2 regions of the Streptomyces coeruleofuscus genome follow, and region 2 is predicted to be linked to the other one. Evidence: riboswitches for the same ligand, from Rfam matches in the RefSeq annotation. Region 2 holds a riboswitch; the other holds the start of a gene.
The links. A riboswitch is a leader RNA that binds a small molecule or an ion and turns the genes downstream of it on or off. The one in region 2 is predicted to bind ZMP and ZTP.
Positions count from the first base shown of each region.

Region 1: another riboswitch for ZMP and ZTP. It lies ahead of ABFX81_RS16425 (glycine hydroxymethyltransferase); the one in region 2 lies ahead of ABFX81_RS34975 (bifunctional 5,10-methylenetetrahydrofolate dehydrogenase/5,10-methenyltetrahydrofolate cyclohydrolase).

Region 1 is NZ_BAAASE010000004.1:224,830-228,212, forward strand. It holds gene ABFX81_RS16415 (hypothetical protein) at 1-321, shown strand, start outside; gene ABFX81_RS16420 (glutathionylspermidine synthase family protein) at 338-1,519, shown strand; ZMP/ZTP riboswitch at 1,682-1,768, shown strand; gene ABFX81_RS16425 (glycine hydroxymethyltransferase) at 1,802-3,250, shown strand; gene ABFX81_RS16430 (hypothetical protein) at 3,263-3,383, opposite strand, start outside.
Region 2 is NZ_BAAASE010000012.1:1,365-4,747, reverse strand. It holds gene ABFX81_RS34985 (ABC transporter transmembrane domain-containing protein) at 1-940, shown strand, start outside; gene ABFX81_RS34980 (nuclear transport factor 2 family protein) at 1,176-1,544, shown strand; ZMP/ZTP riboswitch at 1,589-1,673, shown strand; gene ABFX81_RS34975 (bifunctional 5,10-methylenetetrahydrofolate dehydrogenase/5,10-methenyltetrahydrofolate cyclohydrolase) at 1,696-2,553, shown strand; gene ABFX81_RS34970 (CU044_5270 family protein) at 2,554-3,383, opposite strand, start outside.

The sequences.
Region 1 (3,383 bases), on a different contig from region 2:
GTGCTGGGCGGCATGGGGGTCCTCGCGGCGGCCCTGTCCGCGTGCGGTTCCGACCCGGACCGCCGCTGCGTGGACCGGGACAGCTACGACTACCTCAACGGCTACAAGATCGTCGCCGACAAGAACTGCAAGTCCGGCTCCTCGTCCTCCTCCTACGGCAAGGGCCGCAAGAAGACCGGCAAGACGACCACCACGGACGCCGACTGGTACTACGACGCCGACGTCAGCGGCCGCTACGCCGACAACGGCACCTTCAGCCGCAGCGAGGCCGTCGACCGGGGTGGCTTCGGCTGCTCGGGCTCCGGCAGCGGCGGCGGCTGACCGGGGTCGTACGCACATGGAACGCCACACCATCACCCCGCGCCCCGGCTGGCAGCAGACCGTCGAGGAACAGGGCCTGATCTACCCCCTGACCCGCTACCCCGACGACTCCCTGCGCCCCTACTGGGACGAAAGCGCCTACTACGTCTTCACTCTTCCGGAGGTCGAGGCCCTGGAAGAGGTCGTCGAGGAACTCCACCGCATGTGCCTGGCGGCGGCCGGCCACATCGTCGCCGAGGACCGCTTCGCGGACCTGGGCATCACCGACCCTCGCGTGGCCCGCACGGTCGCCGAGTCCTGGCATCGCCGCGCCGAACTCCCCTCCGTCTACGGCCGTTTCGACCTCCGCTACGACGGCACCGGCCCGGCCAGACTCCTGGAGTACAACGCCGACACCCCCACCTCACTGGTGGAGGCCGCGTCCCCCCAGTGGTTCTGGATGGAGGACCGGTTCCCCGGCGCCGACCAGTGGAACTCCCTCCACGAACGCCTGATCGACGCCTGGCGGAAACAGGCGGCCCTCCTCCCGCCGGGCAGCCCGCTCTACTTCGCGTACTCCTCCGCCGACGAACTCGGCGAGGACATGATGACGGTCGCCTACCTCAAGGAGACAGCCGAGCAGGCGGGCATGGAAACCGACTGGATCGCCATGGAGGAGATCGGCTGGGACCGCCTCTCCGGACGCTTCGTCGACAACCGCCTCCGCTTCATCCGCAGCATCTTCAAGCTCTACCCCTGGGAGTGGCTCACCACCGACCGCTTCGCCGACCACGTCCTGGACACCCTCGACAACGGCGGCGGCACCGGCTCCACCCTCTGGATCGAGCCGGCCTGGAAAATGCTCCTCAGCAACAAGGCGCTCCTGGCCATCCTCTGGGAGCTGTACCCCGGTCACCCCAATCTCCTCCCGGCCTACCTGGACGGCCCCCGCGACCTGTCCCCCGAGGGATGGGTGGCCAAGCCCCTCCTGGGCCGGGAGGGCGCGGGAGTCACGATCCACGAGCCCGGATCCGACCCCGTCCTCCGCGACGAGCCCTGCTGCTACCAGCAACTGGCACCGCTGCCCGACTTCGACGGCAACCGTGTGGTCCTGGGCGCGTGGGTGGTGGAGAACGAGTCAGCGGGCCTGGGCATCCGGGAGAGCTCGGGCCTGATCACGGACGAGTACGCCCGCTTCCTGCCCCACGTGATCCTTTAGCCGGGGGCCGGGGGCCGGGGGCCGGGTGCACGTCCCTCAAGGACGCGGGGCTATGACATATGCGGCTCCGCCGCGTGGGCGCGATCAACCACAAAGCACCCGCACCCGGCAACGAAGAGCAACCCGGCAGACGCCCCTCCGCCCCCTCACCCGGTACTCTGATCCACGGGCCGTGACTGGCGCGCTGGGATGGGACGAACCATCGGGGAGCGGCCCGAGCAGAGAGAGCCGTGCGCCTGGGCCGTACCGTGAACGCTGAACGCAACGTCCGGAGGTCCATTCATGCCAGCCGAGCCCCTCTCCACCGCTTCCACCGCCTACCGCGCCGCCCTCGACGTCATCCGCGCCGTAGAGCCACGCGTAGCCGACGCCATCGGCCAGGAAGTCGCCGACCAGCGCGAGATGCTCAAGCTGATCGCCTCGGAGAACTACGCCTCCCCGGCCACGCTGCTGGCGATGGGCAACTGGTTCAGCGACAAGTACGCCGAGGGCACCATCGGCCGCCGCTTCTACGCCGGCTGCCGCAACGTCGACACCGTCGAGTCCCTCGCCGCCGAGCACGCCAAGGCACTCTTCGGCGCCCGCCACGCCTACGTCCAGCCGCACTCCGGCATCGACGCCAACCTCGTCGCCTTCTGGTCGGTCCTCGCCCAGCGCGTCGAGGTCCCGGCCCTGGAGAAGGCCGGCGCCCGCCAGGTCAACGACCTCTCCGAGGCCGACTGGGCGGAGCTGCGCCGCGCCTTCGGCAACCAGCGCATGCTCGGCATGTCCCTGGACGCCGGCGGCCACCTCACCCACGGCTTCCGCCCGAACATCTCCGGCAAGATGTTCGACCAGCGTTCCTACGGCACGGACCCGGCCACCGGCCTCATCGACTACGAGGCCCTGCGCACCTCCGCCCGCGAGTTCAAGCCGCTGATCATCGTCGCGGGCTACTCGGCCTACCCCCGCCTGGTGAACTTCCGGATCATGCGCGAGATCGCCGACGAGGTCGGTGCCACGCTCATGGTGGACATGGCGCACTTCGCCGGCCTGGTCGCGGGCAAGGTCCTGACCGGCGACTTCGACCCGGTCCCGCACGCCCAGATCGTGACGACGACCACCCACAAGTCGCTGCGCGGCCCCCGCGGCGGCATGGTCCTGTGCGACGACTCGCTCAAGGACCAGGTCGACCGCGGCTGCCCGATGGTCCTCGGCGGCCCGCTCCCGCACGTCATGGCCGCCAAGGCCGTCGCCCTCGCGGAGGCCCGCCAGGAGTCCTTCCGCGACTACGCCCAGCGCATCGTCGACAACTCCCGCGCCCTCGCCGATGGCCTGATGCGACGCGGCGCGACCCTCGTGACCGGCGGCACGGACAACCACCTGAACCTGATCGACGTCGCCTCCTCCTACGGCCTCACAGGCCGCCAGGCCGAGGCCGCCCTGCTCGACTCGGGCATCGTCACCAACCGCAACGCGATCCCCGCCGACCCGAACGGCGCCTGGTACACCTCCGGCATCCGCATCGGTACCCCGGCCCTGACCACCCGCGGCCTCGGCACGGCGGAAATGGACGAGGTCGCGGCCCTGATCGACCGTGTCCTCACCACCACGGAGCCGGGCACCACCAAGTCGGGCGCCCCCTCCAAGGCGGCCCACGTCCTCGACGCGAAGATCGCCGACGAGATCAGCCACAGGGCGACGGACCTGGTGGCGGGCTTCCCGCTCTACCCCGAGATCGACCTGGGCTGAGATCCGCGGGGCTCACCGCGAGCGGGTCCTCGACGCGCTCACCGGTGTCAGGGCTCCCAGATCGATCAGCTCAGCCAGTGGCTCCTCACGTGGCGGCGGTCCGGCTTCGCGCCGGGCCGCCGCGCGGCGTATC
Region 2 (3,383 bases):
GACGGGCGCCGTGGACGTGGCCACGCTGGTGGCGTTCCTGCTGTACGTCTTCTTCCTGATCTCCCCGCTCCAGGAGGTCATCGGCGCCGTCGCGCAGTACCAGACGGGGTCCGCGGCCCTGGCCCGGATCCAGGAGGCGCTGAGCCTGCCCGCCGAGCCGCCGGTGCGCTCCGCGCCGCTGCCGTCCGCTGGTGAGCCGCCCGCGTCCGTCGCCTTCCGCGACGTCCGTTTCCGCTACGCCGACGATCTGCCGCACGTGCACCACGGGGTGACGTTCGAGGTGCCGGCCCGGGGGATGACGGCGTTCGTCGGCCCGTCCGGCGCGGGCAAGACGACCGTGTTCTCCCTCATCGAGCGGTTCTACGACCCCGAGTCCGGTGAGATCGCGCTGGACGGGCGGAACGTGGCGGAGTGGGAACTGCCGCACTTGCGCGCCGCGATCGGCTACGTGGAGCAGGACGCACCGGTCTTGTCGGGCTCCCTGCGGGACAACCTGCTGCTGGGCAATCCGGAGGCGGACGACGACGCCCTCGCGCGGGTGCTGAAGACGACCCGTCTCGACGGTCTGGTCGCCCGGCTGCCCGCCGGCCTCGACACGCTCGTCGGGCATCGTGGCACCAAGCTGTCGGGCGGTGAACGGCAGCGGGTCGCCATCGCCCGGGCTCTGCTGCGCCGGCCCCGGCTGTTGCTGCTCGACGAGGCGACCTCGCAGCTGGACGCGGTGAACGAGGCGGCGCTGCGCGACACGGTCGCGGACGTGGCCCGTACGACGACGGTCCTGGTGGTGGCGCACCGGCTGTCCACGGTGACGATGGCCGACCGGATCGTGGTGATGGATGCCGGGCGGGTCCGGGCGGTCGGCACGCACCGCGAGCTCGTGACCGCCGACCCGCTCTACGCGGAGCTGGCGGCGACCCAGTTCCTGGCCGCGTCGGACTGAGCCACCGGGCATGCGTGAGGGCGGCGCGGCGAGGCCGGTGACACCTGCGCGAGAGCAACGGCGCCGACCCAACGTCGTGTTGAGACCAGGCCTGTCGCGACGCCAGCGGGTCCGGCTGCGTTGCCTGCGTCTGCCTGCGTTTGCCGAGCTCGCCGGACGGGAGGAGGCTCGACAGGAGGAGAGGCTCGTCGCGGCCCGCTTCCGACCGGGTCGCGGCCCTTCGAAGGAGGTCATCATGGGAACCGCGGCAGACCCCGCCTTCGACAGAGAGACACTGCGCCAGGGCGTGGAAGGACAGAGCCCGGACCTGCTGCTCTCGCTCTACGCGGACGACGCGGAGTTCCGTATCGTCGACCGCACGACCCAGCCCAGCCACCCCAAGGTCCTGCACGGCCGGGACGAGATCAGCCGGATGCTGGAGGACGTCTACAGCCGCGACATGTCGCACAAGCTGGAGCGGTGCGTCATCCAGGGCGACGAAGCCGCGTACAGCGAGAGCTGCCAGTACGCGGACGGTGTGCGCGTCCTGTCCGAGTCGATGATCTCGCTGCGGGGCGGCAAGATCGCCGAGCAGACCCTGGTCCAGGCCTGGGACGAGGAGTAGGAGGAACCAGGCCGACGAGCCCCCCGGCGGGCTCGGTTAAGGTGGGGCCGGGCCGTGACTGGCGCTGAGGTGGAGCACCACCGGGGAGCGGCTCCGCAGGAGTCGATGCCGTGCGCCTGGGCGAAGCAGCACACCAGCCCAGGAGTGGATCATGTCGCAGGCACGGCTCATGGATGGGACCTCGCTCGCCCGGCGGATACTGGAGGAGACCGGCAAGCGCGCGGCCGGCCTCACCGAACGGACAGGCACGGCACCGTGCCTCGCCACGGTTCTGGTCGGCGAGGACCCGGCGTCCGTCACGTACGTCCGGATGAAGCAGAACCGCTGCCGCAAGACCGGCATCACCTCCCGGCACGTGTCGCTGCCCGCCGCCACGACCACCGAGGAGCTCGTCGGCACGCTCGAGGCGCTCTCCGCCGACCCCGGCGTGCACGGGATCCTCCTCCAGCACCCGATGGGCGAGCACATCGGCGAGCGTGCCGCGTTCGAGGCGATCGCGCCCGGCAAGGACGTCGACGGCGTCACCTTCGCCTCCTTCGCGACGATGAGCTTCGGCCTGCCGGGCTTCGTGTCCTGCACGCCCGGCGGGATCATGCGGCTGCTCGACGAGTACGGCGTCGACCCGGCCGGCAAGCGGGCCGTGGTCGTGGGCCGCAGCGCCATCCTCGGCAAGCCGGCCGGCATGCTGCTGCTCGCGCGGGACGCGACGGTCACCTACTGCCACTCGCGCACCCGGGACCTGTCGGAGGCCGTGCGGGAGGCGGACATCGTGGTGGCCGCGGTGGGACGGCCCCGGCTGATCCGCGGCCAGGACGTCAAGCCCGGCGCCGTCGTGATCGACGCCGGGTACAACCCCGGCAACATCGGCGACGTCGACTTCGACTCGGCCGTGGAGCGGGCCTCGCTGATCACGCCGGTGCCGGGCGGCGTCGGCCCGATGACCATCGCCACGCTGCTGGAGCAGACCGTGGACGCCGCCGCCCGGCAGCTCGGTGCGGCCGGGGTCTGATCAGCGCATCCACGCGCTGTACGACATCACGTCGCCCTTCTTGACGCCGTACTCGGGCTCGGCGGTGCTGAAGGTGCTCTCCAGGCCGAGGACGGCGCCGGCGACCGGGTCCATGATCAGCATGCGGCGGGCGCCGGGGCCGTCGTACACGTACGCCTGACCGCGTCGCCCGAGGCGGTCGGTCACCTGGCCGACGGGCCGCAGCCCCTCGGTGCCGGCCAGGAGGCGGGCGAGCGTCGCGGTCTCCCGGGCGCCGAGGGTCCAGTGGTCGAGCAGCACCTCGACGGCGTCCAGCAGTTGGGGCGTGGTCAGCGGAGCGTCCGAGTACTGGGCCTCCGTCAGATAGGCGCGCAGCCGGTCGGGGTCGTGCGGCGGCGGGGACTGGGGCGGGGCGGAGCTCCAGCTCGGCGGATACGTCTGGTCGCTGATGACGTGCCCGTCGTCGACGAGGTGCGGCTCGCCGCCCTCGCCGGAGAGGACCGGGCGACCCGGATGCCTGGGGTCGGTCGCCACGACCAGTTCCGTGTGGCTTCCGTCGGCCCGCCAGCGCACGATGCGCTCCTCGGGGACGGTGATCGGGGGCTTGTCGTCCGACATGCCCATGCTCCAGGTCTGCACGTGCGTCCCCTTGCGCAGGCGGGGCGAGCCGTCGGCGGCGGCCTGTTCGGCACGCTCGGCCAGCCGGTCCAGGGGCAGCGGTGTGGAGCCGGTCTGCACCACCAGCGGGCGCGGCGCGGCGACCGCCGGTGTGGTGTTCGGGCCGCTCAGTACGAGGGTCAGTGCGAGGGCGGCGACCACCGCCGTCGCGACGAGCCCCCAGGCCAGCCGGG